DNA from 3 places in the Micromonospora sp. NPDC049662 genome. Region 3 is predicted to be linked to each of the others. Evidence: predicted binding sites of a transcription regulator. Region 3 holds the regulator's gene; each other region holds the start of a gene.
What was found. Region 3 encodes HrcA, which represses chaperone genes, less so after heat shock. Its sites were predicted from a motif close to GGTTNGCACNCTCNNNNNGAGNGTGCNAACC; they were not measured.
Positions count from the first base shown of each region.

Region 1: the regulator HrcA is predicted to act here: its motif matches at 3,011-3,041, upstream of groL (chaperonin GroEL).
Region 2: the regulator HrcA is predicted to act here: its motif matches at 3,104-3,134, upstream of groES (co-chaperone GroES).

Region 1 is NZ_JBFAOC010000003.1:118,812-128,637, forward strand. Features, by position in the region: gene paaN (phenylacetic acid degradation protein PaaN) at 1-521, shown strand, start outside; gene AB0J36_RS03705 (GNAT family N-acetyltransferase) at 613-1,143, opposite strand; gene AB0J36_RS03710 (cold-shock protein) at 1,428-1,631, shown strand; gene AB0J36_RS03715 (hypothetical protein) at 1,746-2,963, shown strand; gene groL (chaperonin GroEL) at 3,236-4,858, shown strand; gene AB0J36_RS03725 (hypothetical protein) at 4,917-5,162, opposite strand; gene AB0J36_RS03730 (GNAT family N-acetyltransferase) at 5,239-6,174, opposite strand; gene AB0J36_RS03735 (S8 family serine peptidase) at 6,214-8,868, opposite strand; gene AB0J36_RS03740 (glycerol-3-phosphate dehydrogenase/oxidase) at 9,024-9,826, shown strand, end outside.
Region 2 is NZ_JBFAOC010000012.1:20,007-29,832, forward strand. Features, by position in the region: gene AB0J36_RS12070 (molybdopterin-dependent oxidoreductase) at 1-815, opposite strand, end outside; gene groL (chaperonin GroEL) at 942-2,585, opposite strand; gene groES (co-chaperone GroES) at 2,656-2,970, opposite strand; gene AB0J36_RS12085 (methyltransferase domain-containing protein) at 3,229-4,410, shown strand; gene ybaK (Cys-tRNA(Pro) deacylase) at 4,420-4,899, shown strand; gene AB0J36_RS12095 (substrate-binding domain-containing protein) at 5,077-6,165, shown strand; gene AB0J36_RS12100 (ATP-binding cassette domain-containing protein) at 6,279-7,097, shown strand; gene AB0J36_RS12105 (ABC transporter permease) at 7,094-8,356, shown strand; gene AB0J36_RS12110 (ROK family protein) at 8,379-9,560, shown strand; gene AB0J36_RS12115 (DUF1707 domain-containing protein) at 9,580-9,826, shown strand, end outside.
Region 3 is NZ_JBFAOC010000070.1:13,965-23,790, reverse strand. Features, by position in the region: gene AB0J36_RS30660 (low temperature requirement protein A) at 1-918, opposite strand, end outside; gene AB0J36_RS30655 (phytanoyl-CoA dioxygenase family protein) at 1,079-1,981, opposite strand; gene AB0J36_RS30650 (hypothetical protein) at 2,205-3,065, opposite strand; gene AB0J36_RS30645 (SDR family NAD(P)-dependent oxidoreductase) at 3,310-4,074, shown strand; gene AB0J36_RS30640 (enoyl-CoA hydratase-related protein) at 4,115-4,924, opposite strand; gene hemW (radical SAM family heme chaperone HemW) at 4,944-6,167, shown strand; gene AB0J36_RS30630 (DUF4870 domain-containing protein) at 6,230-6,871, opposite strand; gene hrcA (heat-inducible transcriptional repressor HrcA) at 7,083-8,105, shown strand; gene dnaJ (molecular chaperone DnaJ) at 8,179-9,327, shown strand; gene AB0J36_RS30615 (16S rRNA (uracil(1498)-N(3))-methyltransferase) at 9,329-9,826, shown strand, end outside.

The sequences.
Region 1 (9,826 bases), on a different contig from region 3:
CGGCCCGGGGGGTCGAGCTGACCGGCGCCATCGTCAACGACGGGGTGCTGGAGCGGCTGGCCGAGGTCACCAAGGTTGGCGAGCCGGTGCTGGAGTCGCGGACGGTGGCGCACCCGTCGTACGCCGACGCGGTGGTGCGTACCCCGACGGTCGTGAAGCTGACCGCGGACGACGCCCAGACGTACGGCCGGGAGTGGTTCGGGCCGATCTCGTTCGCCATCGCGACCGACTCCACCGCGCACAGTCTGGAGCTGATGCGCCGGACCATCGGCGAGAAGGGCGCGCTGACCGCCGGGGTCTACTCGACCGACGAGGCGGTGCTGGACGCCGCCGAGGCGGTCGCGGTCGAGGTCGGTGTGCACCTGTCCGCCAACCTCACCGGCGGCGTCTTCGTGAACCAGTCGGCGGCCTTCTCCGACTTCCACGGCAGCGGCGCCAACGCGGCGGCCAACTCCGCCCTGACCGACGGCGCCTACGTGGCCAACCGGTTCCGGATCGTGCAGTCCCGCCGCCACGCCTGACCTCTCGTGGTGATCAAGAGGTTCGCGTCAGAAATGACGCTGTTCTTGACGCGAACCTCTTGATCACCGGGGTCGGTGGGGGGGAGGGGGGTTAGGCTGTTCGGCGCATTTGTAGTTCGGTTAGGGCGGGGATGGTGGGGTGGGGGACCCGTACGCCGGTGTCCTTGAAGCCGAGGCGCTGGTAGGCCCGGTAGGCGCGGTCGTTGCCGACCACCACCTCCAACATCAGCTCCGGCCGGCCGCAGTCCCGCGACCAGGCGGCCACCCCGTCGATCAGCTCGCCGAGCAGCCCGCTGCCCCGCCAGGCCGGCGTGACGTACACGGCGTAGATCACGGTGAGGCCCGGCTCGTTCGGCGCGACCGTTCCACCGGCGTGCCCGACGAGCCGGCCGCCCGGATCCGCGACGAACTGCGCGGTGTGCGGACCGGTCGACGTGAACGCCACCCGGGCGGCGAACTCGTTGTGCGGTCGGGCCGCGGCATCCGCCAACGTCTCCAGGAAGGCCAACGGCGCGTCGGCGAGCATCTCCAGTCGCAGCGCCCGCATCCGGGCGGCGTCCTGCGGTCGTACCCGGTGGATCCGCGCCTGCCGCAGGGGCGCGGAGCCCGTGTCGGTGCTCATGCCCGCATGCCTACCACAGGGGCGGACGCGCACCGGTGACCCGTGCCGCCAGACCCCCTCGATCCGGTCCAAACGCAACCATCGTCATGAATCCGACGGACCCTCGGATCGCTACGAACTATGCCCGATTTGTGGTCGTGCGCTCCCGTCACTCCTCGTGTAGCGTGCGATTTCGATCACCTCTTTCAACGGTCGCCGTCGATCGCTGAGGTGGTGGTTCGTGGGTGTCCGGCGGTGCCGGACGGCCGGGCAGGCAACGCCGCGCAGAGTGAGGGAAGTGCACCGTGGCACAGGGTTCTGTGAAGTGGTTCAACGCCGAGAAGGGTTACGGCTTCATCGCCGTCGACGGCGGTCAGGACGTGTTCGTCCACTTCTCCGCGATCGAGATGGACGGCTACAAGGCGCTCGACGACGGTCAGCGGGTCGAGTTCGAGATCGCCCAGGGTCAGAAGGGCCCGCAGGCGGAGCACGTCCGCGTCATCGGCTGACCGATCCCGATCTGCTCGCCGGCTGTTGCGCGACCGGCTGGCGAGTCGGGGCTGCGGCGCGGACGCCGGCCCGGGAAGATCGTGAACCGTTCCAGCCGATGCTGAGGAGGGTTCATGACCGACCAGTCGCCGCCACCCGCCACGCCCTCCGGGCCGGGTGAGCCGAGCCGGCCCGACCCGACGTCACCCGGCGACGGCTCCGGCGCGTCACCAGTTTCGGGCACCCCGCCCGTCCCGGACGCTGGCCTGCCGCACGCGGGCCCGCCGCCGCAGAGCTGGGACCCGGCGCAGGCATGGGGTCAGCCCGCTGGTCCGCCGCCGGGCTGGGATCCCGCCCAGGGAGCATGGGGTCAGCCCGGTGGTCCGCCGCCGCAGGGCTGGGCCTTTCCGCCCACCGGCGGCTACCCGCCGGGGGCCGGTCCCTACGGCGCTCAGCCGTGGTATCCGGGGGCGCCGGTCGGCTGGTACCCGCCGGGTTACGGCCTCGACCCGAACGACGCCCTGGTCACTCCGCCCGGTGCCGGTATCGGGGGCTGGTTCGACCGGTTCTGGGGCGCGCTGCGCCGGGGCTGGCGGCAGTTGGTGCCGATCATGCTGCTCACCCAGGTCCTGCCGGCGGCGGTGCTGTCGGTCATCTCGTTCGGTCTGGACCCGTCGCCCACCTGGGCGGCGCAGGCCGAGACGGACCCGTCGGCCGGGCTGCCGGACAACTTCGCCACCAGCCTGTTGACCCTCGTCGTCGTGCTGGTCGGCGGCAGCCTGCTGATCGGCCTGGTGCAGGCGCTGGGCTGGGCCGCGGGCAGTTGGGTGATCACCCAGCAGGCGGCCGGCCGGCCCGCCCGGCTCGACGCGGCGCTGCGGTACGGGCTGCGCCGGGCCGTCGGCCTGTGGGGTTGGACGCTGCTGGTCAGCCTGCTCATCGGCATCGGAGTCTGCTTCTGCGTGCTGCCGGGGATCTACCTGGCGTTCGCGTTGAGCATGGCCGGCCCGGTCTACCTGTTCGAGCGGGACAACCCGATCGGCCGGTCGTTCCGGATGTTCCACGACCGGCTCGGAATGCTGCTCGGCCGGGTGGCCCTGGTGGGCGCGGCGGTGATCATCGGAACCGTGGTGCCCGGCATCCTGGAGTCCGCCGGCACCGGCGCGTTCGGCGAGGATCCGTTCGCGTCCCCGGGCCCCGCGGTCGGGGTGGTGGTGGTCATCGCCGTCACGGCGGTGCTGGCCCTGCCGGCCCACCTCGCCCAGTTGGTCGGTCTGCTGATCACGTACGCCGAGCAACGGGCTCATGAGGGGCCCGTGAACGGGGCCACACTGGCTGCGGAACTCGACTGACCGGGCTCATCGTGCTTGCACTCGGCAGGTGAGAGTGCTAAACAAGTCATTGGCACTCGCATACCGTGAGTGCCAATGGTCGGGACGGTGGGGCCTGGTTGCGCCGGTGTGGAGACACCGGGGCAGCACATGGCCGGTCGTCGCGGGCTATCCGGCCCGGCCGAAGGACGTCGTCGTCGCCAGGTGGCGACGTCCCAAGGTGCGTACACCAGGCGGCCCATCCGGGGCACACATCTCGGGTGGCCCGTGAGTGTCCAGGAGGACAACGCCGTATGGCCAAGATGATCGCGTTCGACGAAGAGGCGCGCCGCGGCCTCGAGCGGGGCATGAACCAGCTCGCCGACGCCGTAAAGGTGACCCTCGGCCCCAAGGGCCGCAACGTCGTGCTCGAGAAGAAGTGGGGTGCCCCCACCATCACCAACGATGGTGTGAGCATCGCCAAGGAGATCGAGCTCGAGGACCCGTACGAGAAGATCGGCGCTGAGCTGGTCAAGGAGGTCGCCAAGAAGACCGACGACGTTGCCGGTGACGGCACGACGACGGCGACCGTCCTGGCCCAGGCCCTGGTTCGCGAGGGCCTGCGCAACGTGGCCGCCGGCGCCAACCCGATGGCCCTGAAGCGGGGCATCGAGGCCGCGGTCGCGAGCGTCTCGGAGGAGCTGTCCAAGCTCGCCAAGGACGTCGAGACCAAGGAGCAGATCGCCTCCACCGCCTCCATCTCCGCTGGCGACAGCACTGTCGGCGAGATCATCGCCGAGGCGATGGACAAGGTCGGCAAGGAAGGCGTCATCACCGTCGAGGAGAGCAACACCTTCGGGCTGGAGCTGGAGCTCACCGAGGGTATGCGCTTCGACAAGGGCTACATCTCGGCCTACTTCATGACCGACCCGGAGCGTATGGAGGCCGTCTTCGACGACCCGTACATCCTGATCGTCAACAGCAAGATCTCGTCGGTGAAGGACCTGCTCCCGATCCTGGAGAAGGTCATGCAGGGCGGCAAGCCGCTGCTGATCATCGCCGAGGACATCGAGGGCGAGGCCCTGGCCACCCTGGTCGTCAACAAGGTCCGGGGCACCTTCAAGTCGGTCGCCGTCAAGGCGCCGGGCTTCGGTGACCGCCGCAAGGCCATGCTGGGCGACATCGCCATCCTCACCGGCGGCCAGGTCATCAGCGAGGAGGTCGGCCTCAAGCTCGACGCCGTCAGCGTCGACATGCTGGGCCACGCCCGCAAGGTCGTCGTCACCAAGGACGAGACCACCATCGTCGACGGTGCCGGTGACGCCGAGCAGATCCAGGGCCGGGTCAACCAGATCCGGGCCGAGATCGACAAGAGCGACTCCGACTACGACCGCGAGAAGCTGCAGGAGCGGCTGGCCAAGCTGGCCGGTGGCGTTGCGGTCATCAAGGTCGGCGCGGCCACCGAGGTCGAGCTGAAGGAGCGCAAGCACCGCATCGAGGACGCCGTTCGCAACGCGAAGGCGGCCGTCGAGGAGGGCATCGTCCCCGGTGGTGGCGTCGCGCTGGTGCAGGCCGGCAAGACCGCCTTCGACAAGCTGGACCTGGTCGGCGACGAGGCGACCGGTGCCAACATCGTCAAGGTCGCGCTGGACGCCCCGCTGCGGCAGATCGCCGTCAACGCCGGCCTCGAGGGCGGCGTCGTGGTGGAGAAGGTCCGTAACCTCGAAGCGGGTCACGGCCTCAACGCCGCCAACGGCGAGTACGTCGACCTGCTGGCCGCGGGCATCATCGACCCGGCCAAGGTGACGCGTTCGGCGCTGCAGAACGCGTCGTCGATCGCCGCGCTGTTCCTCACCACCGAGGCCGTCGTCGCGGACAAGCCGGAGAAGACCCCGGCTGCCCCGGCTGGCCCGGGTGGCGGGGACATGGACTTCTGAGTCCAGTTCCGACACACCGAACGGGGCGGGCCGCTGACGCGGTCCGCCCCGTTCGTCGTCAGGTGGGCAGTGGACGCTGGTTGCGGCGCTTCTGCGCCCGGTCGTACGGCGGCAGCGACCGGATCGGCGCGTCCACCATCTCCTGCGGTTCCTCGGTCGCCGGTCGGCCGTCGGTGCTCATCTCGGCCAGTTGTTCGGCGTCGCCGTAGTCCAGCCGGTCGAACGGCAGTTGGCCGGGCAGTTCGTCGGCCGGTTTCCAGGTGATCGGCGGGCCGTCCTCGGTCTGGTCGTCATCCGTGGTCATGGCTGCCTCCTCTACCGAAACGGTAGGGGGCGTCGATGCCCGACGCGGACGAATGGGTCAATGTCCCATTTGACCGCTATTCGGCCCCAAGCCGTCGCCGGTACAGGAAGAAGACCCGCTCGATCCGCGCACCCGCGCTGCCCGAGTAGAACGGCACCGGCCCCACCCAGCCGATCTCCGCCCGGTCCAGTCCCGCCGCACGCTGATCCCGCAGGCAGCGTCGCAGCAGCACTCCGCCGATGCCCGAGCCCTCGGCGGCCGGGGCGGTGCCCATCGGCCCGAACCAGCTCGGCCGGGACGATCCGTAGGCGGCGAAGCCCAGCACCTCGCCGGCCCGCTCCGCCAGGTGGCAGCCGGCCCCCTCGCGGCCCACCGATCCGGCCAGCTCACCGTCCCAGGCGCCGCCGAAGGTGGACCGGGCGAACGCGGTCAGCGCCGGCAGGTCAGCGGGCTCGGCCCGCCGTACCGTGATGCCCTGCCCGGCCAGCCGCCGCTCGGCGGCCTCCGTCGACCGCAGCGCCGGGGACTCGTCGTACGACAGGTCCGCCGTCATGTTCCAGGCGGTCCGGTCCTGCTGGTAGCCGAGCGCGAGGGCCGCGCACACCGCCGGCGTGTACCGCACGTCGATGCCCGGCCAGGCGTAGTACGGCGGGTTTCCGGCCAGCAGCACCTCGGTCACGCCGTGCTCGGCGAGCGCCCGCTCGGCCCGGGCGACCAGGCTGCGGCCCACGCCCCGGCGACGCTGCCCCGGCAGTACGGCGACCAGGTCCACGTGCCCGATGCCCGGCTCCGTCGGCGACACCGAGCAGAGCAGCACCCCGACCAGGTCGCCGGCCCGGTACGCCCCCAGCCCGATCACCGTCCGGTCGACGGCGGCCCGCGGCCAGAGGACGTCCACGACGGCGTCCGCCTCGGCGGCGTCCTCGGGCAGGTCGAGGGCCTGCGCGCAGAGCCGCGCCACGGTGGGCGCGAGATCGAGGGCCAGCTCGGTGACGGTGATCTCGGCGTCCATGGGTGCCGACCCTAGATCACCCGCCGCCTCCCGCCCTGCTCACCCCCGGGCGGCGCGGACGGCGGCGTACGCGTCGACCTGCCCGGCGCCGGTGACGTTCGCCGGGGTGCCGCAGGCGTCACTCGGATTGCGTGAGCGGTACGTCGGCTCGGCCGGCGTGGCGGTGTCCCGCAGGATCTGCCGGGTCCGGGTCAGATCGCCGATCAGCGCCGGGTTCGCCGACCACATGAGCGCGACCACTCCCGCCACCTGCGGGGTCGCCATCGACGTGCCGTCCAGCGCCGCGTACCCGCCGCCGGGCATGGCCGAGACGACCCCCACCCCGGGGGCCAGCACGTCCGGCTTGCCCGCGCCGCCCTCCACCGGCCCGCGCGAGGAGAACTCCGCGACGCGTCGCTGCGCGTCCACCGCGCCCACGGTCAGCACGTTCGCGTACGGCGCGGGTGGTTCGTCGATCGACGCGCACCACGGGCCGCTGTTCCCGGCGGCGGCGACCACGAAGATCCCGGCCGCGTCCAGCGCCGTGGTGGCCGGCAGCAACGCGCCCCGGTCGCAACCCTCGATCGAGGGGCAGCTCCACGAGTTGGTCAGCACCTGCGGGGCGCGCTCCGGCCGGCCGTCGGTGAACGGGTCACCCCCCGCGGGGAACGGCGCCAGCATGAACTGGAGGCAGTCCAGGTAGTGCCCCGGGCTGCCCAGGTTGCGGTCCAGGTTGACGCAGCCCACCCACTGCGCGTCCGGGGCCACGCCGATGCCGTTGCGCCCGACCGCGCTGCCCACCGTGTGGGTGCCGTGCCCGCCCTGGTCGTTCGGTGCCCGGGTGCCGTCCCACGGGTCGTACCAGGAGTCGTCACCGCCCCGGAACCCGGGCCGCAGCGCTGGATGGCTGCCGTCCACGCCGGAATCGGAACTGCCGACCACGATCCCCGCGCCGGTCGCCCCGAGCTGGGACCAGACCCGGTCCGCGCCGAGCTGACGGATGTTCCACTCCGGGCCGGTCGGTGCCGGCGCGGTGCCCCGGGTCTGCCCCGCCGGGGCGGGCAGGGGCCGTAGACGCTGGCTGATCAGCACCCGGGCCACCTCGGGCCGACGGGCGAGCCAGGCGCGCACGGCCGGACCACCGTCCACCTCGACCGCGTTGACCAGGTAGTACGGCACCGGGTCGAGCCGTAGCCGCCCCGCCGTGCGGCGCAGGTCGGCCTGCGTACGGTCTGCGGTCGCCACCAGCCGCCGGTAGACCTCCGTTGCCCGGGTATCCCGCCCGGCCTGTCCCGTTGCGCCGGCCGGGATGCCGCTCAGGTCGGCCTGCTCGCGCAGCACCACCAGCAGCCGCTCGCCGTACAGGCCGGGCTGACCGGGCCCGGCGTCGACCACGCCCACCGCCACCAGCAGGACCGCCGCCGCCAGCGCGGCCACCCGGCGACTCGGGGTACGTGCCGCCGGGCGGGCCAGCAGCACCGCGTACCCGATGGCGAGGACGACCGCGACGGCGAGGCCGACGCCGGCGGCGGCCGCAACCCAGAACGGCACGTCGCGGGTGCCGACCAGCAGCAGAGTGATCTCTTCCGGATCGGTGAAGGCCAGCGGCCCGAGGGCGGCCAGGCCCACCAGCCAGCCGGTCGCGACCCGGCCCACGCGGGCCGGATCGGTCGTGTCGACGCCGGGCTGCGAGGCCGCGACCAGTCTCCCGGTGGCCGGCCGCCAGGTCGCGGCCCAGAGCGCGGCGAGCACGAAACCGGTCGGCGGCAGCGTCAGCAGGGCGGGCAGCTGCGCGCCGGACTGGCCCGTCCCGGCCGCGAGCAGCAGCAGCGCCAACCCGGCGACGAGGCCACCGACCAGCACCAGGCGGGCCGGTCGGGGTGGCCGGCCGACCGCGAACCGGGACCAGAAGGTGGCGTCCAGCAGCATGGCGGCCAGCCCGCCCAGCGAGGCGGCTGCCAGGACCGCGAGGACCGTCTCCAGCAGGCCGCCGAGCGCGCCCAGCCAGGCCCACGGCAGCAACAGCGCCAACCCGGCGGCGACCGCCAGCAGCGGCACCGCGCCCGGCCGACGCGAGCCGCGCCCCGCCAGCTCCGCGTCACCGGTGGCCCCCGTCCGCGCGGCGACGGCCCGCCCCGGGTCGGATTCGGTCCGCGCGGCGTCGGTCGGGGCGGCATCGGTCCGCGCGGCGACGGTCGGGGCGGCGTCGGTCCGCGCGGCGTCGGTCGGGGCGGCATCGGTCCGCGCGGCGTCGCCTTCGCCGCCGGGCGCCGGGCCGTCGACCAGGCCAGCCGGCCCGGGGTACGTCCGCCGACGTCCCGACCACCTGACGGCGAGCGCGCCGAGCAGCGCCGTCGCGGCCAGCGTGGCGAGGTAGGCCTCGTGGTGCACGGGCGGCACCACCCGCAGCAGGGTGAGCACACCGAGGGTCAGCGCACCGAGCAGCCACACCCGTCCGGTGGCCCGGACAGCGGCCGAGCGGGGCAGGACAGCCAGCAGCAGGGCGGGCGTGCCGGCCAGCACGACGGCGGCCAGGCCGAGCACCGGCCAGAGCCAGCCCACCCGGTCCCGTCCGAAGCCCAGCAGCACCTGATCGGTCAGCCAGCCACCGGTCTGGCTGGCCACCGTGACCGCGACGGTCCAGCAGCCGACGAAGACGGCCGCGACCACCGGCCACGGGGAGCTGCGGTCGTCGACTCCAGGATGACCATGCATCCAGGAACCCTACGGCTACCCGGAAAATCTTTGGACACTTCCCGGTGGCCGCCAACGGGAACTGTCCGAGATCTGCGGCCGGTCGAGGTGGAACGCGGGCGGGGCGGAGCTGGCGGCACGTGTCGACCGGCTGGTACGGCGGTTACGGTGGATGAGTGCGTGATCCCAATGTCTCCCGGTCCGTCGCCGGGCAGCTCTCGCCGATCCGTCGTGCGGCAGACCTGCGCCGACTCCGCGCCGAACGCTTCGACGTCCTGGTCATCGGGGGTGGGGTGACCGGTGCCGGTGCCGCCCTGGACGCGGCGTCCCGGGGCCTGAAGGTGGCCCTGGTCGAGGCGCGCGACCTCGCGTCGGGCACGTCGAGCCGATCCAGCAAGCTGATCCACGGCGGGCTGCGTTACCTGGAGCAGTTGGAGTTCCATCTGGTCCACGAGGCGCTGACCGAGCGCGGTCTGCTGGCGACCCGGCTCGCGCCGCACCTGGTCCGTCCGGTGCCGTTCCTCGTGCCGCTGCCCGCCGGCCGGGGTCTGCGGGACCTGCCGGCGCGCGTCTTCCGCCGTTCGTACTACGGCGCGGGCGTGGCCGCGTACGACGCCTTCGCCGGTCTCTTCGGCGGTGGCCGGGGCATGCCACTGCACCGGCACCTCACCCGGGAGGGCGCTCGGCGGATCTTCCCGAGCCTGCGTGCCGACACCCTGGCCGGCGCGATCCGCTACTACGACGGGCAGGTCGACGACGCCCGGTTGGTCGTCACCCTGGCCCGCACCGCGGCCAGCCTCGGCGCCACGGTGGTGAGCAGCGCCCGTGCCGTCGGGTTGATCCGCCAGGCGCGGGAGGTCACCGGTGTCCGGGTCCGCGACCTGGAGGCCCCGCCCGGCTCGCCGGACGCGGAGTTCGAGGTGCAGGCCCGCACCGTCATCGCGGCCACCGGCGTGTGGAGCGACGACATGTCCCGGAT
Region 2 (9,826 bases), on a different contig from region 3:
CTGTAGGTGCGCTCGGTACCCACCCGGCCGTGAATGCGCAGCCGCCAGGTGTCCGGGTTCACCTGCGGCACCACCAGGGCGGTGTCGATCCGGTAGAACCCGGAGTTCGGGGTGACGTACGGCGCGAGCTGAGCCAGGGACAGGTCCGCTCCCGCGGGCACGGCCGGCGCGGGGACGGCCGGGGCGGGCAGCCGGATCGCGTCCCGGGCGGCCGAGACGCCCCGCCGCCCGGCCAGCCAACGGCCGCCGAGACCGGCCACGGCCGCCGTACCGAGCAGCACTCCGGTGCCGGTGAGGAACCGTCGGCGCGACTCCGGGTCGACACCCTCGACCGGCGCGGCCGGCGTCACCGGCGTGGGTGGGTCCCACGGCCAGGGTTCCAGCTCGAACGGGCCGGCGATGAACAGCCAGAGCACCAGGGCGCCGAGCCCGCCGCCGACCAGCGACGGCAGCGCGTCGAAGACGTCCGCGCCGGGGCGGGTCAGCGCGGCGGCCACACCGACGGCGCCGAACGCCGCGATACCGGACAGGCCCAGGGCCAGCCGCCGGATCGCCAGCATTCCGAACAGGGCCGCGAACCCACCCAGCAGCAGGGCCGTTCCGGTCAGCAGGGCGATCTTGTCGGCGGTGCCGAAGACGTCGATGGCGAACTGCTTGATCGGCTCGGGAACGGCGTCGACGACCACCCCGCCGACCGCGACCAGTGGCGCCGACCGGGGGCCGGTCAGCACCGCCACCGGCTCCGCGGTGCCGATCGCGACGGCGGCGGCGGTGACTCCGGCCAGCGCGGCGTACCGCCGCGACGTCGTGCTCATCGGCCCAGTGTGCGCGATCATCTCGGCCGATCGCCAACGACGTCATCGCTTGGTAATGCTCGCCCGGACGAAACCGGGGCACACCGCCGTACGGCGGTGTGCCCCGGAACGGGTGTCGCTACCGGGTCAGAAGCCCGGGCCGTGCTGGTGGCCGTGGCCGTGGCCGTGCCCGCCACCGGCGGCGGCCGGCTCGGGCTGCTCCGGCTTCTCCACCACGAGGCTCTCCGTGGTGAGTAGCAGGCCGGCGATCGACGCGGCGTTGGTGACGGCGTTGCGGGTCACCTTCACCGGGTCGATGATGCCGGACTTGACCAGGTCGCCGTACTCGCCGGTGGCCGCGTCGAGGCCGTTGCCCCACTGCATGCCGGCGACCTTCTGGGTCACGACGTAGCCGTCGTGGCCGGCGTTCTGCGCGATCCAGCGCAGCGGCTCGACCAGCGCCTTGCGCACGATCGAGACGCCGACCTTCTCCTCGCCGGTGAAGCCCAGGTCGTCGTCGAGCACGGGGAGGATCTGCACCAGGGCGGCGCCGCCGCCGGGCACGGTGCCCTCCTCGACCGCGGCCTTGGTCGCCGCGATGGCGTCCTCGATGCGGTGCTTGCGCTCCTTCATCTCGACCTCGGTCGCCGCACCCACCTTGATCACGGCGATGCCGCCGGAGAGCTTGGCCAGCCGCTCGGCCAGCTTCTCCCGGTCCCAGTCGGAGTCGGAGGCCTCGATCTCCTTGCGGATCTGGGCCACCCGGTCGTCGACCTCGGTCTTCTGGCCGCCGCCGTCGACGATCGTGGTGTTCTCCTTGTCGACCACGACGCGCCGGGCGGTGCCGAGCACCTCCAGGCCGACCTGGTCGAGCTTGTAGCCCAGCTCCGGGGCGACCAGCTCGGCGCCCGTGGAGATCGCGATGTCCTGGAGCATGGCCTTGCGCCGGTCGCCGAAGCCCGGGGCCTTGACCGCGCAGACCTTGAGGGTCTTGCGCAGCGAGTTGACCACCAGGGTGGAGAGCGCCTGGCCGTCCACGTCCTCGGCGATGATCAGCAGGGGCTTGCTGTTCTGCAGGACCTTCTCCAGCAGCGGCAGCAGCTCCTCGATCGCCGAGATCTTCTGGGTGGTGACCAGGATGTACGCGTCCTCGAGGACGGACTCCTGACCCTCCAGGTCGGTGACGAAGTTCGGCGAGATGAAGCCCTTGTCGAACTGGAGACCCTCGGTCACGTCCAGCTCGGTGGTGAGCATCGAGCCCTCCTCGACGGTGATGACACCGTCGCGGCCGACCCGCTCCATCGCCTCGGCGATCAGCTCGCCGATGGTGGCGTCCTGCGCGGAGATCGTCGCCACGTTCGCGATCGACTCCTTGCCGGCGACCTCGACGGCCTTGCCGAGCAGCGCCTCGGAGACCTTGGCGGCCGCCGCGTCGATGCCCCGCTTGAGGCCGGCCGGGTTGGTCCCGGCGGTCACGTTGCGCAGGCCCTCACGGACCATCGCCTGCGCCAGCACGGTCGCGGTGGTGGTCCCGTCGCCGGCGACGTCGTTGGTCTTGGTCGCCACCTCCTTGACCAGCTGCGCGCCGAGGTTCTCGTAGGGGTTGGTGAGCTCGATCTCCTTCGCGATGGTCACGCCATCGTTGGTGATCGTCGGCGCACCGAACTTCTTGTCCAGGACGACGTTGCGCCCGCGCGGGCCGAGGGTGACCTTGACCGCGTCAGCGAGGGCGTTGACACCGTGCTCCAGCAGGTGTCGGGCGTCGTCCGAGAAGCTGAGGATCTTCGCCATGAATGTCCCTTCGAAGCGCCGCTGCCCCGGCCCGGCGAGCCGGACCGGGGCAGCGACACTGATCGGTTGCTTACTTCTCGATGACCGCGAGGACGTCGCGGGCGGAGAGCACCAGGTACTCCTCGCCGGCGTACTTGACCTCGGTGCCGCCGTACTTCGAGTAGAGGACGGTGTCGCCGACCTGCACGTCAACCGGAACCCGGTTGCCGTTGTCGTCGACGCGCCCCGGACCGACAGCGAGGACGGTGCCCTCCTGCGGCTTCTCCTTGGCGGTGTCGGGGATCACGATGCCCGACGCCGTGGTGGTCTCAGCCTCGTTCGCCTGGACCACGATGCGGTCCTCGAGCGGCTTGATCGCAACCTTGGTCGCGGTAGTCACGGGCATACCCTCCTGGGGTACTGGTTTCGTTGCCGGCCAGCGGGGCTGACCAGCGTCAATCTGCCTCATGCCACCGGGCGGGGCCGTCGTCGCGGGTGCCGGTCCGCCTGGCGTGCGCACCCGGGTCGCGAGACCCGGAAGCTGGCACCCTCAGGGTGAGAGTGCTAATCGCAGGTTATTCCGTGGCTAGCACTCCGTCAAGGAGAGTGCCAGCGCGTCGCGCCCCGCCAGCGGTATTTTCCCCTCGGTCGGGAGAATGGGCAGGTGGATCTCGATCAGTTGGCGGCACTGCGTACCCCCGAGGGGTCGGCCGCCCTCACGGCGGCGGCCGAGCTGGCCGGCGGCGATCCACTGGCCGCGGCGTCGGCGCTCCGCGCGGCCGGGGTGCCGCCGACGCTGGCGGCGGCGGCCCTCACCCAGGCCGAGCTGCGCCACCGGGCGGTGGGCAAGTTCGGCCCGGCCGCCGCCGGGATGTTCCTCACCCGCCCCGGCCTGGAACAGGCCACCCGCCGGGTGGTCGCCGACCGGCGGGCCGCCCGGCTGCACGCGGCCGGCGTGCGCACCCTGGCCGATCTCGGGTGCGGCCTCGGCGCGGACGCGCTGGCCGCCGCCCGTGCCGGCATCCGGGTGTACGGGGTCGAGGCCGACCCGGTGACCGCGGCGATGGCCGCCGCCAACGCCGCCGCCGCCGGGCTGGCCGACCTGTTCACGGTCGAGTGCGGCGACGCGACCGCGTTCGACGTGTCGCGGGTGGACGGCGTCTTCTGCGACCCGGCCCGACGGGCCACCGGCACCGGCCGACGGATCTTCGACCCGCGCGCCTACTCGCCGCCCTGGGACTTCGTCACCGGCCTCGCCGAGCGGGTGCCCCGCACGGTGGTGAAGGTGGCGCCGGGCCTGGATCACGCGCTCATCCCGGCTGGCGCGGAGGCGGAGTGGGTCGGCGTGGACGGCGACCTGGTCGAGGCGGCGCTCTGGTGCGGCGAACTGGCCGAGGTGCCCCGCCGCGCCAGCGTGTACCGGAGGGAGATCCACCAGCTCACCGGCTCGGGCGACACGGAGGCGCCGGTCGGACCCCCGCGCCGCTACCTGTACGACCCGGACCCGGCGGTGGTCCGGGCGCACCTCGTCGCCGAGCTGGCCGCGGAGCTGGACGCCACCCTTGCCGACCCGAGCATCGCGTACCTCTACGCCGACCAGCCGACCCGCACCCCGTACGCGCGCTGTCTGGAGATCACCGACGTGCTGCCGTTCTCGCTCAAGCGCCTGCGGGCATTGCTGCGCGAGCGTCGGGTGGGTCGGGTGGAGATCCTCAAGCGGGGTTCGGCGCTGACGCCGGAGCAGTTGCGGCGGGACCTGCGCCTGGCCGGCGACCAGGCGGCGAGCCTGGTGCTGACCCGGGTCGCCGGAGCGCCGACCGTGCTGATCGGCCGGCCGGTGGATTAGGTTCGGGGCGTGGCGGGACAGGGCACTCCGGCAACGGCACTACTGGCCAAGCGCGGGATCGCGCACCGCACCCACCCGTACCGGGTGGCACCCGACGCTCCGAACTACGGCGCCCTGGTGGCGGCCGCCCTCGGCGTGGCGCCGGAGCGGGTGTTCAAGTCGCTGGTGACCGAGGTGGACGGCGTCCTCACCGTGGCGGTCGTACCGGTGACCGGTGAGCTGGACCTCAAGGCGCTCGCGGCGGCGGTCGGCGGCAAGCGGGCGGCGCTCGCCGAGCGGACGGTCGCCGAGCGGGCCACCGGCTACGTGCGAGGCGGAATCAGCCCACTCGGGCAGCGGCGGCGACTGCCCACCGTGCTCGACGACTCCGCGCTGGACCTGCCGACGATCTATGTCTCCGCTGGTCGGCGCGGGCTGCAACTCGAACTGGCGGCGGTGGACCTGGTGGCGCTCACCGGGGCCCACAGCGCGCCGTTGCAGGCGCGCTGACCTGTCGTTACATCGCCCTTTTCGGGGGATGTTCGGCGAGTAACAGTCGCGTTGCTGAATTGTTATCGCTTCCAACAAACTTGGGACCTGCGTGGTCTTGTGGTTCCAGTGTGACGCGGAATACGTTGCCGGACACAACAAAACAACACCTCCCCCACCTCCGAAAGGACCCTGCACATGCGTAAGGGGATCCTCACCATCGCCGCCGTGGGCCTGCTCGCGACCGGCGGTTTGACCGCCTGCGGCGACGACTCCGGCAACGGCTCGGCCGACTCCAAGAAGACTCCCAAGATCGGCGTGATCCTTCCGGACAGCAAGTCCTCCCCCCGCTGGGAGACGGCGGACCGTCGCTTCCTGGAGGAGGCGTTCAAGGCCGCCGGCGTCCAGTCCGACATCCAGAACGCCCAGAACGACAAGGCCGCCTTCCAGACGATCGCCGACCAGATGATCACCGGCGGCGTCACCGCCCTGATGATCGTCAACCTGGACTCCGGCACCGGCAAGGCCGTGCTCGACAAGGCCAAGTCGCAGGGCGTCGCCACCATTGACTACGACCGGCTCACCCTCGGCGGCTCGGCCCAGTACTACGTCAGCTTCGACAACGAGGTCGTCGGCAAGCTCCAGGGCGAGGGCCTGTCGAAGTGCCTGACCGAGAAGGGCGCCAAGAACCCTGTCGTGTCGTACCTGAACGGCTCGCCCACCGACAACAACGCCACCCTGTTCAAGGCCGGCTACGACTCGGTGCTCAAGCCGAAGTTCGACTCCAAGGAATACACCAAGGGCCCGGACGACGCCGTGCCGGGCTGGGACGGCCCTACCGCCGCGACCATCTTCGAGCAGCAGCTCACCGCGACCAAGGGCAAGATCGACGGCGTGCTGGCCGCCAACGACACTCTCGGCAACGCCGCCATCTCGATCCTGAAGAAGAACAAGATCAACGGCAAGGTGCCGGTGACCGGGCAGGACGCCAGCGTGGAGGGCCTGCAGAACATCCTCGCCGGTGACCAGTGCATGACCGTCTACAAGGCAGTCCGGGAAGAGGCCAAGGCCGCCGCGGACCTGGCCATCGCGCTGGCCAAGGGCGAGAAGAAGGACACCGGCCAGTCGGTGAAGGACGGTGACCGCGACGTCCCCTCGGTGCTGCTCACCCCGAAGGCCATCTACAAGGACAACGTCAAGGACGTCATCGCCGACGGCTACGCGACCAAGGAGCAGGTCTGCACCGCGGCGTACGCCAAGTTCTGCGCCGAAGCCGGCATCAGCTGACCGACGCCGCAGTACCCGCCGGGACGACCATCGCCGCCCGGCACGGGAGCACCCTCCCGTGCCGGGCGGCGCCCGCCGGACGGGCCCCGACCCTCCCTTAAGAAGGAGACCCCGTGTCCGCGACTCCCCTGCTGGAACTCCGCGGGATCGACAAGAGCTTCGGTCCCGTCCAGGTGCTCCGCGACGTCGCCCTGAGCGTCCACCCGGGCGAAGTGACCGCACTTGTCGGCGACAACGGCGCCGGCAAGTCGACCCTGGTGAAGTGCATCAGCGGCATCTACCCCACCGACGCCGGTGAGGTCCTGTTCAACGGCGAACAGGTGCACATCGGCAGTCCCCGCGACGCCGCAACGCTCGGCATCGAGGTCGTCTACCAGGACCTCGCGCTCTGCGACAACCTGGACATCGTGCAGAACATGTTCCTCGGCCGGGAGAAGCACAGCGGCATCGTCCTGGACGAGCCGACCATGGAACAGCTCGCCGCCGAGACCCTGGCGGGGCTCTCCATCCGCACCGTCACCTCGCTTCGCCAGCACGTCTCCAGCCTCTCCGGCGGTCAGCGCCAGACCGTGGCCATCGCCAAGGCGGTGCTCTGGAACAGCAAGCTCGTCATCCTGGACGAGCCGACCGCAGCCCTGGGCGTGGCACAGACCGCCCAGGTCCTCGAACTCGTCCGCCGCCTCGCCGACAACGGCCTGGCCGTGGTGCTCATCTCGCACAACATGAACGACGTCTTCGCCGTCTCCGACCGGATCGCCGCGCTGTACCTCGGCCAGATGGTCGCCCAGGTGAAGACCACCGACATCACTCACGCCCAGGTGGTTGAGTTGATCACCGCCGGGCGCTCGGGCGGCCTCGGCCTCGCCACCGACCCGGGCGGCAACGGCGACGGCCCGCAGCCGGCCGACTCGATCTCAGGAGGCGTCCGATGACCACCACCGCCGTGCGCAAGGACGGCCCGGCGGCCGTCACACCGCCGCCGACCGTCGGGAGCCACGTCCGCAACTACGTGAGCCGGGTACGCGGTGGCGACGTCGGCGCGCTACCAGCCGTGCTCGGCCTGATCGTGCTCTGCACCGTCTTCGCGGTCATGCGGCCGTCGTCGTTCCTGTCGGCCGGCAACTTCGCCAACCTCTTCACCCAGGGCGCGGCGGTCACGCTGATCGCGATGGGCCTGGTCTTCGTGCTGCTGCTCGGCGAGATCGACCTCTCCGCCGGCTTCGCCAGCGGTGTCTGCGCGGCGGTACTGGCAAACGTGGTCACCGTGCTCGGCTACCCCTGGTGGGTCGCCGTCCTCGCCGCCATCGCCACCGGTGTCATCATCGGCACCACGCTCGGCATGCTCGTCGCGAAGATCGGCATTCCGTCCTTCGTGGTCACTCTCGCCGGCTTCCTCGCCTTCCAGGGCGTCGTGTTGCTGCTCGTGCAGGAGGGCACCAACATCTCCGTCCGCGACGAGGTGCTGGTCGCCATCGCCAACCGCAACCTCGCCCCCGCGCTGGGCTGGGCGCTGACCGCCGTCGCCGTCGTCGGCTACGCGGCGGTGCAACTGCTACGCCACCGCAACCGGGCGGCCCGCGGCCTGATCACCGACCCGATCGCGGTGGTGGCGCTGCGGATCGGCGGGCTCGCCGTCATCCTCGGCACCGCCGTGTACGTGCTCAACCTGGAGCGCAGCCGCAACGTCCTCATCGTCTCGCTCAAGGGTGTGCCGATCGTGGTGCCGATCATCGCGGTGCTGCTGGTCATCTGGACCTTCGTGCTCCAACGCACCAGCTACGGCCGGCACATCTACGCCGTCGGCGGCAACCGGGAAGCGGCCCGCCGGGCCGGCATCGGAGTCGACCGGATCCGGATCTCCGTCTTCGTGATCTGCTCGTCCATGGCCGCCGTCGGTGGCATCGTGGCCGCCAGCCGGGCCAACTCGGTCGACCCGAACACGGGGGGCAGTAACGTACTGCTCTACGCGGTCGGCGCGGCGGTGATCGGCGGCACCAGCCTCTTCGGCGGCAAGGGCCGGGTATTCGATGCCGTGCTGGGAGGCGCGGTGGTCGCGGTCATCGAAAACGGAATGGGCCTGATGGGGTACAGCGCGGGAGTCAAGTACGTGGTGACCGGCGTCGTGCTGCTGCTCGCCGCCAGCGTCGACGCCCTCTCCCGCCGCCGCGCGGCAGCCACCGGCTCCCGCTGACCGCGCGGGAGGTAGCACCAGCATGCGCCCGGCACCGAGCCAGGAAGAGGTTCGCCGGCAGAACCTCGGGGCCCTGCTGCGGTACGTGCACGTCCACGGGCCGACCACCCGTGCCGAACTCACCACGGCACTGGGGTTGAACCGGAGCACCATCGGCGCGCTCACCGCCGACCTGGCCGGCGTCGGGCTGGTCAGTGAGGGAACGCCGAAGGAGACCGGCCGGGCCGGACGACCGTCCATTGTCGTCCGGCCCGAGTCGGCCCGGGTGTACGCGTACGCGTACTCCGTGGAGGTGGACCGGCTGCGGGCCGCGCGGGTCGGTCTGGGCGGCGCGGTGCTGGACCGCCGCGAGCTGGACCGCCCGCGTGGCCTGCTGGCCGCGGAGGCCGCGCCGATGCTGGCCGGCGCCGTCAAGGAGATGCAGCAGGCGGTCCCGGGCGGCGCGATCTGCGTCGGCACCGGCGTCGCGGTCTGCGGCATGGTCCGCCGGGAGGACGGCCTGGTGCGGCTCGGGCCCACCACCGGCTGGGTGGACGAGCCGATCGGCGCGGCGCTCGGGGCCGAGATGGGCCTGGACGTGCCGGTCACGGTCGGCAACGTGGCGGACGTGGCGGCGTTCGCCGAGCACACCAGGGGCGTCGCGGCCGGCTGCGACAACGTCATCTACCTGTACGGCGACGTCGGCGTCGGCGCCGGGATCATCGCCGGTGGGCGTCGGCTCACCGGACACGGCGGGTACGGCGGCGAGGTCGGCCACATGAAGGTGGTGCGCGACGGCAGGCCCTGCGAGTGCGGCGCCCGGGGTTGCTGGGAGACCGAGATCGGCGAGCACGGCCTGCTGCGCGCCGCCGGACGCTCCGATGCGCGGGGACGCGACGCCCTGCTGGCCGTCTTCGACGCCGCCGACCGGGGGGACGCCCGCGCCCAGACGGCGGTACGCCAGGCGGGTGACTGGCTCGGCTTCGGGGTCGCCAACCTGGTCAACGTCTTCAACCCCGAGATGGTCATCTTCGGCGGCACCATGCGCGACCTCTACCTCGCGGCGGCGGCCCAGATCCGCAGCCGGCTCAACTCGAACGCACTCGGCGCGTGCCTGGAGCACGTCCGGCTGCGTACGCCGACGCTGGGCGAGGACGCACCCCTGATCGGGGCCGCCGAGCTGGCCTTCGAACGACTGCTCGCCGACCCCCTCGACGTGGGCTGACCCGCGTACGCTGTCCGGCGTGGACGTCGAGTTGCGCGCCTCCGACGACGACCGTCACCGGGTGGTCGCCGAGCTGCACCGGCACACCACGGTGGGCCGACTCACCCTGGACGAGTTCTCCGAACGGGTCGGCGCGGTGTGGACCTCCCGCACCCTCGGCGACCTCGCCACGCTGACCCGGGACCTGCCCGCCCTGCCCGATCCCGCAGCCGCGGCGAAGGGCGACGACGGGATCGGGCACGGCCGCCGGGAGCTGCTGGTGCTCT
Region 3 (9,826 bases):
GTGACCGGCCGGCCGGGCGATGACCATCGAGGTGCCGGTCGAGACCAGCACCACCCCGGCCACCATCACCAGGTGGGTGTACGAGGTGGAGGTGCCGGAGCGGACCCGCTCCACCGTCGTGACGCTCGGTGGGGCCAGGATTCGCCGGACGCGCTGGAAGTAGAGCTGGAACACCAGCACCGCGCTGACGAACGCGACCGCGCTGGCGGTCACCTGACCGGCGGTGAACCCGCTGCCGGCCAGCCCCGTGCCGATGCTCAGGATCAACTCGCCGAGCGCGACGATGAAGATCGCCCGGTGCCGCTCGGAGAGGTGCACCCCGGTGAAGATCTGGCTGGCGAGTTCGGTACGCCCCAGCCCCGGCGTCGGCCAGCCGAACCGGGCCGAGCCGAGGTCGACCGCCACCGCGAGCGACCACAGCGCCAGCCGGGCCGTCCCGTCCACGAACACCCCGGCCACCCACGGGGTCACGGTGACGCCGAACCAGAAGAAGACCCGGATGCTCCGGGCCTGGATCGGGCGGTTGATCCGGGTGCCGGGGATCAGGACGGCGTCACGGACCAGGTGGATGCCGAAGTACGCGGCGACGAAGAGCCACCCGTACCGGCCGAAGGCGTGTGGTGTCGCGATGGCCATCAGCAGGGCGCCGAACATGACCAGCAGGACGGTCGCCTGGATGATCGGCAGCCGGGGGTTGAACAGGTCGGTGAGCCAGGCCGTGAGCACCCAGACCCACCAGGCGGCCAGCAGCAGGACGGCGGTCTGCGCCGCGTTCCGGATGCTGAGGTCATCACCCAGGCTGGCGGAGAGTCGGGAGAGCAGGAAGATGTAGACCAGGTCGAAGAAGAGTTCCAGGAAGGTCGGATATTCCGGCTCGCCCCGACGGCGAAGGATCCGGGGGAGGGGAGCGGACGTCATCGCGGCTGCCTCCTGTGCCACCCCGCGCCCGCCCGAGCGCCGCGCCCCGGCTCTGCCTACCCCTCACGCTACCGACAGCGCGGCACCTGGTGGCCCGGAAGCGGATACGGCGACGGCCCCCCGCCGACAGTGGCGGGGGGCCGTTCTCAGCAGCGGGTGATCAGCGCAGCCAGGGGATGTTGCGGTCGAGCAGACCGCGCTCCTTGAGCTCCTTGCGCAGCGGGATCTCGTCGTCGACGTACCCGTCCCAGTTGATGCCCCAGTAGTTGGCGGTGTGGGTGCCCTCACCGATCAGCTGGCGCTGCACGGGCGTGCGGTTGCGGTACCACTCGCCGTTCACGTCGGGGTGCAGCTCGTCCAGCGGACGGATCCACCGGTAGGTGTAGCCGACGAAGAGCATCTTGCGGGTGATGGTCGACAGGTTCGTCGAGCGCGAGTGCCACTGCCGGCGGTCGAAGATGAACGCGTCGCCCGGGTTGGCGGTGATCTCCACCGTGCCCTCCGGGTCGGGGTTCTGCACCGTGAGGTCCGCCGGCCGGGACAGCGAGTTCTTCAGGTGGCTGCCCGGGATGACCTTGGTGGCGCCGCGGCCGGTCTCCGACAGGTCGGACAGCACGTACGCGACCTTCAGCGAGAACATCGGGCGGGGCAGGTTCGGGTCCATCGTCTCCGGGTCGGAGTTCTGCCGGTACCCGTCCTGGTGCCAACCCCAGTACGGCTTCTCCGGCTCGGCGGCCGGCGGGGTGACGTCCAGGTGGTTGTGGTGGGTGTAGATGTTCCAGCCGGCCAGCCCCCACATGTACGGGAAGGCGATCGGGTGGGTCAGCAGCTCACCGAAGAGCTCGTCGCGCTCCAGGAAGCCCAGCAGGTGCAGGGTGCCGTCCTTCTTGGTGGTGCCCTTGGCCTGCTCCTCCGCGTAGACGCGGTCGACAGCCGCCTCCAGCGCCGCCCGGTGGTCCTCCGTCAGGACGTTGCGCAGCAGGAGGAAGCCCTGCTCGTGGAACTCCTTGCGGTCAGTGTCGCTGATCGGTTCGTAGCCGGTCCGGTCGCCGTAATCGAACACCGCGTCGTACCCCTCCCCATGAGGTGAAACCATTTCTGGCACAGGCCGCCGATCGTAACGCGAGTGCCGGGGCGGTGGGAGGGCGAGCGGCGACGGTACGGCCCGGGGTCGGACCGCGTGCAGCGGGACCGGTGCGGCGAGTCACATTTACGTGATCATCGGGTGATTCTGCGGCTGTTTGTCCGATTGTGCGGTCACTGCCGGTTAAGAGATCCGGGCTCGGTCAGCCCTCGGCAAAGACCTCGGCCACCACCTGGCCGGCGGGGCCCTGCTCGCCGGTCACCTGGCCCCAGGTGCCGTTGCGGGCGGTCCACTCCAGGTCGCCGAAACGGACCCGCTTCACCCCGTGGTCCTGGGCGTGCGAGACCAGCCAGTGCGCGTACCGCCAGCCGTCGCGCTGGCCCTGCGCGGTCACCGCCAGCCCTGTCTGGCTGGCCTTTTCGGCGCTCGACACACCCCAGTCCAGCGCCAGGTTGCGGGTCAGCTGCGCGGCCGCCGCCGCGCCGTGCATCACCGGGGTACGCCCCACCGTGCAGGCCACCGCCTCGGTCGCGTCGCCGAGCAGGGCCTTGGTGAGCACCTCGGAATCGTCGGCCCACTTCTGGTACGCCTCGGGGAACGCCGAGCGCTGCACCCGCTGGGCGGCATCGGTGACCCGCATCTTCTCCCAGTCGCGCACCTTCTTGAGCGCCTTGTAGAACCTGTTCGCCGCGTACCGGGGGTCACGGATCTGCTCCGGCGTGCCCCACCCCTTGCTCGGGCGCTGCTGGAACAGCCCGAGCGAGTCGCGGTCACCGTGGTCGAGGTTGCGCAGCCCCGACTCCTGGTACGCGGTGGCCAGCGCGACCACCACGGCGCGCTCGGGCATGCCGCGCTGGACGCCGATCGCCGCGATGGTGGCCGCGTTCGCCATCTGCTCCACGTCCAGGACCACCCGGCCGTCGGCCTGGACCGTGCAGGTGCGTCCCGCCAGTGGCAGCCGCAGTTCGTCCCCAACCCGCTTCAGGACGAGCCAGATCGCGATCACGGCGACGAGGATGAGCACTACTCCGCCCGCCACGGCAGCCCGAGTTCGCACCCACACCTCCTGATCGACAGTTCGACAAGCGTACGTCCCCGCCGGCGTCATCCGGGCCGTTCGACCGGTTCGGGCTTCGCTCAGCCGTCGCGCGCCGATCGGGACGTTCCCCCTGGCGCGCGGAACTCACCTGCGGAGGGAGATCGTGTCTGCCGCGTCACCCGTCGTCAACAGCCGGAAGAGAATGCCTGGCCAGGACCTTTCCCGGTTGACACGTCAATCGGACGTGCCAGCGCCGAGGAGGAATTCGATGGGAACGCTGGACGGCAAGGTGGTACTCGTGACCGGCACGGGCGGTGGTCTGGGGCGCGTCGCGGCGCTGACCTTCGCCCGCGAGGGCGCGAAGGTCGTCGGGGCCGACATCCAGGTGGACGGCAACAACGAGACGGTCGACCTCGTCCGGGCCGCCGGTGGGGAGATGACGAGCGTCGCGCCCGTCGACCTGACCGACCCGGAACAGGTCCGTCAGCTCGTCGAGGACGCCGTGGCCGCGTACGGGGGGCTCGACGTCGTCTACAACAACGCGGCCGCGCTGCGCTTCGGCCCCCTGCCGGACTTCTCGGTCGACGACTGGCGGTACACGATCGCCGGTGAACTCGACATTCCGTACCTGGTGTCGAAGTTCGCCTGGCCGTACCTCGTCCGGCGCGGTGGCGGCGTCATCATCAACGCGGCCTCGATGGCCGGGATGATCGCAGGTCACGTCCCGCCGATGGTCGGCCACACGGCGGCGAACGCCGGCATCATCGGCATGACCCGCCAGCTCGCGCTCGAAGGGGCGCCGCACGGCATCCGGGCGGTGGCGGTCAGCCCCGGACCCATCCTCACCCCGGCCAGTGAACGCGACCTGGGGGACGACCAGGAGGCCCGGGACGCGATCACGGCGAAGACGCTGCTCAAGCGCTTCGCCCGCCCCGAGGAGGTCGCCGAGCTGGTGGTCTTCCTCGCCTCGGACCGGGCGTCGTACATCACCGGCGCCAACTACGCGGTCGACGGTGGCGCGACGGCGTGGTGACCCTTCGGGGCGCCGCCGCAGCCGGCCGACGTCCGCGGTCCTACCCGGCCTGGTCACCGCGTTCGGCGTCCAGAGCGGCCACCCATCGCGGCGACCTCTTCTCCCGGAACGCCGTGACCCCCTCGCGGCCCTCGTCGGAGAGGAAGTAGCCGGTCGAGAGCGCGGCGAGACGGGCCAGGTCACCGCGCAGCTCGGCGGTGCCCGGCCGGCGCAGCAGATCCTTCGCGCCGGCCAGCGCGCCGGGCGCGCCGCGGACCAGGGAGTCGCAGTAGCCCCGCACCACGTCGTCCAGCTCCTGGGCCGGCACCGAGGCCGTCACCAGGCCGACCTCGACGGCACGCCGCCCGTCGAAGGTGTTCCCGGTCAGGTACAGCTCGGCGGCGGCGCGGGGGTGCAGCCGGGGCAGCACGGTCGCCGAGATCACCGCCGGGATCACCCCGATGCGGACCTCGGTGAACGCGAACGTCGCCTCGTCGGCGCAGACCGCGAGATCGGCGGCGGCGATGAGGCCGAGTCCGCCGGCCCGCGCGGGCCCGGCGACCCGGGCCAGGATCGGCTTCGGGCACTCCCAGAGCGCCGCCAGCACGTCGCCCAGCATGCCGGCGGGCACGGTTCCGCTGGCGTACGCCGCGGCGGTCTCCTTCAGGTCCGCGCCGGAGCAGAAGACCGGCCCGGTGTGGTCGAGCACGATCACCCGGACCGCGTCGTCGGCCACCGCGTCCGTCAGCCCCGCCAGCAACTGGGTCATCAGGGCGGTGGAGAGCGCGTTGCGGTTGTGCGGGCTGTCCAGGGTGAGGGTGGTCACCCCACGGGCCGTGGCGACCCGCACGAGCACGTCGGGAGAGGTCATGCCGGGCACACTAGTGGCCATGCCCGGCGTCCTTCCAGATGGTGAGACCGTCCCCGTCGACGGATCGTTGCCCGCCACCGCCACCACGGCGGTCGGCGCGCGCGGCTTCGGCGTGTACGTCCACGTCCCGTTCTGCGCCAGTCGCTGCGGCTACTGCGACTTCAACACGTACACGGCCGCCGAGTTGGGTGGGGGCGCGAGCCGCGAGGCGTACGCCGACACCGTGCTGGCCGAGCTGGCGCTCGCCGCCCGGGTGCTCGGCGACAACCCGCCACCCCGCGTCGACACCGTCTTCGTCGGTGGCGGCACGCCCACCCTGCTCCCCGCCGACGACCTGGCCCGCATCCTCGAGGGCATCGACCGCACCTGGGGGCTCGCCGCCGACGCCGAGGTGACCACCGAGGCGAATCCGGAGTCGGTCACACCGGAGTCGTTGAAGCTGCTGCGCACGGCCGGCTACACCCGGATCTCGCTGGGCATGCAGTCCGCGTCGCCCGGTGTGCTGGCGATCCTGGACCGTAAACACAGCGCCGGCCGGGCCACCGCCGCCGCCCTCGAGGCGCGCGAGGCCGGGTTCGACCACGTCAACCTGGACCTGATCTACGGCACGCCGGGGGAACGGGCCGAGGACTTCGCCGGCACGCTGGAGCAGGTCGTCGACGCCGGGGTCGACCACGTCAGCGCGTACGCCCTCATCGTGGAGGACGGCACCCGGCTCGCCGCGCGGATGAAGCGCGGCGAGGTGCCGTACCCCAGTGACGACGTGGCGGCGGACCGCTACCTGGCCGCGGAGGCCGCCCTCGACGCGGCCGGCCTCTCCTGGTACGAGGTGTCCAACTGGGCGCGCGCCGACGAGGCCCGGTGCCGGCACAACCTGCTCTACTGGACCGGCGCCGACTGGTGGGGCCTGGGCCCAGGCGCGCACAGCCACGTCGGCGGGGTGCGCTGGTGGAACGTGAAGCACCCCACCACGTACGCCCAGCGGCTGGCGGCCGGCGCGTCACCCGGCCTGGCCCGCGAGGTGCTGACCACGGACGAGGCGCACATGGAGGACGTGATGCTCCGGCTGCGGCTCGCCAGCGGACTGCCGCTGGGGGTGCTCGACGACGCCGGCCGGGCCGGTGCCGCGCGGGCCCTCGCCGACGGTCTGCTGGACGCCGAGAGGTACGCCGCCGGACGGGCGGTCCTCACCCTGCGCGGCCGGCTGCTCGCCGACGCGGTCGTGCGGGACCTGCTGCCCTGAGCCGGACGCCCGCCCGGCCGGCGGCGGTGTGCCGGACCGGCCGGGGGAGCGGCCGGCCCGGATCACTTGATGAGGTTGGCGGAGAGCGGGTAGCGGTAGAGCTGCCCCTCGTTGGCCTTGATGCCGGCGAGGATGCCGCACACGGCTCCGAGCACGACGGCCGCCACGACGCCGATGAAGCCGATGAAGATGCAGGACAGCACCCAGCCGACCAGGCCGACGATCGACCAGACGAGCTGGAAGTTGAGCGCCGACACGGCGTGCGCCCGGACGGTCGGGGACTGGCTGCCCCGGGCCAGCAACGCCACCAGCGGGGCGATCCAGCCGAGCACGCCCGCGCTGATGATCATCCCGGCCGCGCCGCCGAAGTGGGCGACGAGCGCCCAGGTCTTGTCCTCGTTGTTGGCGTAACCGCCGCCGGGGCCGCCGTACGCGCCGCCGGTCGGATACCCGCCAGTCGTGCCACCCGGCGGGGGGTAACCCCCTGGTGGGGGGTAGCCGCCCGGCGGAGGGTAGCCGCCCGACGGCGGTTGGTCACCGGTGGGCGGCGGATAGCCACCGGCTGGGGGATAGCCGCCCGGGCCGGGCGCCCCGGACAGTGGTGCGGTGGGCGGCTCGGCCGACGAGGACGAGCCGGGGAGATTCGGCTCCGGCGGGTAGTTGCCGGGGTCTCCCGCGCCGGGAGGGCGAGGTGGTTCAGTCATGGTTGTCACGGTAGGTGCCGTGAGCAACGCCGCACCAGAGCGACATCGCCCTGTCGTCCGGGCCGATCGGCCCGCGGGATGTCACGGGCCGTCGTTGATCATCGCGTCGGCGGGCACGCCGACGTAGACTGGCACTCGTTACAGTCGAGTGCCAGGACGGTCCGTCGGCCCGGGTGGGCCGGCGGCCGACGTGCGACAGGAGGTGCGGAGGATGGGTCTGGACGACCGGAAGCTCGCCGTGCTCCGCGCCATCGTCGAGGACTACGTCTCGACCCAGGAGCCGGTCGGCAGCAAGGCGCTGGTCGAGCGGCACCAGCTCGGGGTCTCCCCGGCGACGGTCCGCAACGACATGGCCGTGCTGGAGGAGGAGGGCTACATCCGGCAGCCGCACACCAGCGCCGGCCGGGTGCCCACCGACCGTGGCTACCGGCTCTTCGTCGACCGGCTGTCCCGGGTCAAGCCGCTCAGTCCGGCCGAACGCCGGGCCATCGAGCGCTTCCTCGTCGGGGCCGTCGACCTCGACGACGTGGTCCACCGCACCGTACGGCTGCTCGCCCAGTTGACCCGGCAGGTGGCCGTGGTGCAGTACCCGAGCCTCGCCCGCTCCTCGGTCCGCCACCTGGAGCTGGTGCCGATCTCCACCACCCGGCTGATGCTCGTGATGATCGCGGACACCGGCCGGGTGGAGCAGCGGCTGGTGGAGCTGCCCGGACCGGTGCCCGCCGACGACGTCACCGACCTGCGTCGCCTGGTCAACGAGAAACTCGCCGGTGAGCGCATGTCGGACACCCCACCGCTGGTGCAGGCGCTGGTGGAAGAGGCGCCGGTGCAGCTGCGCCCGGCCATGACCACGCTCTCCACCGTCCTGCTGGAGACGCTCGTCGAGCGGCACGAGGAACGCATCGCCCTGGCCGGCACCGCCAACCTGACCCGGGGTGGTCTGCTCGACTTCCAGGGTTCGCTGCGGCCCATCCTGGAGGCGTTGGAGGAGGAGGTCGTGCTCCTCAAGCTCATCGGCGAGACCGAGCCCAGCACGACCCGGGTGCTGATCGGCGACGAGAACGAGTTCGACAACCTGCGTGCCGCCTCGGTGGTCAGCACCGGGTACGGCCCGGGGGCCACCATCGTGGGCGGCCTGGGGGTGCTGGGGCCCACCCGGATGGACTACCCCGGCAATATCGCCATGGTGCGCGCCGTGGCACGCTACGTGGGCGAGCTGCTGGCCCAGAACTGACCAGTCAGGGCCGACGGCCGGCTGCGGCCGCCGGTCGGCGCAACGCGAGACGAACATGAGGACACGGAACGCAGTGGCCAGGGACTACTACGGCATCCTCGGTGTCAGCCGGGAAGCCTCCGATGACGAGATCAAGCGTGCCTACCGCAAGCTGGCACGCCAGTTCCACCCGGACGTCAATCCGGACCCGGAGGCCCAGGAGAAGTTCAAGGACATCAACGCCGCGTACGAGGTCCTCTCGGACGACCGGAAGCGGCAGATCGTCGACCTGGGTGGCGACCCGCTCGCCCCCGGCGGCGGGGGCGCGGGCGGCCCGGGTGGTCCGGGGGGAGCCGGCCCGTTCGTCGGTTTCCAGGACATCATGGACGCGTTCTTCGGTGGCGCCGCGGGCGGCGCCGGCCGCGGGCCGCGTCCACGGACCCGTCCGGGCGCGGACGCGATCCTGCGCCTCGAACTGGACCTGCACGAGACGGCGTTCGGCGTCGAGGCCCCGATCACCGTGGACACCGCCGTGCTCTGCACCACCTGCTCGGGCGCCGGCACCGCGGCCGGTACCCACCTGGCCACCTGCGAGGCGTGCGCCGGCCGCGGCGAGGTGCAGTCCGTGCAGCGCACCTTCCTCGGCCAGGTGGTCTCGGCCCGGCCGTGCACCGTCTGCCAGGGCTACGGCACCACCATCCCGCACCCCTGCCCAACCTGCGCCGGTGACGGCCGGGTACGCACCCGCCGATCGCTCACCGTCAAGATCCCGGCCGGCGTCGAGGACGGCATGCGGATCCGGCTGGCCCAGCAGGGTGAGGTGGGCCCGGGCGGTGGCACCGCCGGCGACCTCTACGTGGAGATCCACGAGCGTCCGCACGACGTCTACTCCCGCAAGGGTGACGACCTGCACTGCCGCGTCACCGTGCCGATGACCGCCGCCGCGCTGGGCACCCGGCTCACCATCAAGACGCTGGACAGCGAGGAGACCGTCGACGTCAAGGCCGGCACCCAGCCGGCCAGCACGCTGCGACTGCGCGCCCGGGGCGTACCGCACCTGCGCGGCACCGGCCGGGGCGACCTCTACGTGCACCTGGACGTCCGGACGCCCACCAAGCTCGACCCCGACCAGGAGAAGATGCTGCGCGACTTCGCCAAGACCCGGGGCGAGGAGGTCGCCGAGCTGACCAAGCAGGGCGGCTTCTTCTCCCGGATGCGCGACGCGTTCAACGGGCACGCCTGAGGTGTCGGCGCCGCTGTTCCTGGTGGAGGCGCTGCCCACCGGTGACGCGCTGACCCTGGACGGCCCGGAGGGGTACCACGCCGCAACCGTGCAGCGGCTGCGCGTCGGCGAGGAGCTGCTGCTCGCCGACGGTCGGGGCGGCACGGCCGCCGCCGTGGTCACCACCGTCGGCCGGGGCAGCCTGGAGGTCGCGGTCACCTCCCGGGGGTACGCGGACGCGCCCGTACCCCGGATCGTCACCGTGCAGGGCATCGCCAAGGGTGACCGGGGCGAGCTGGCCGTGCAGGCGATGACCGAGGTCGGGGTGGACGAGATCGTGCCCTGGGCGGCGTCGCGCTCGGTGGCCCAGTGGCGCGGCGACCGGGGCGTACGCGCACGCGAGAAATGGGTGGCCACCGCCCGCGAGGCGGCGAAACAGGCCCGCCGGCCCTGGCTGCCCGTCGTGGCCGGCGCGCCGGACGAGTCCACCGCCACGGTCGCCCGCCGGATCGCCGGCGCC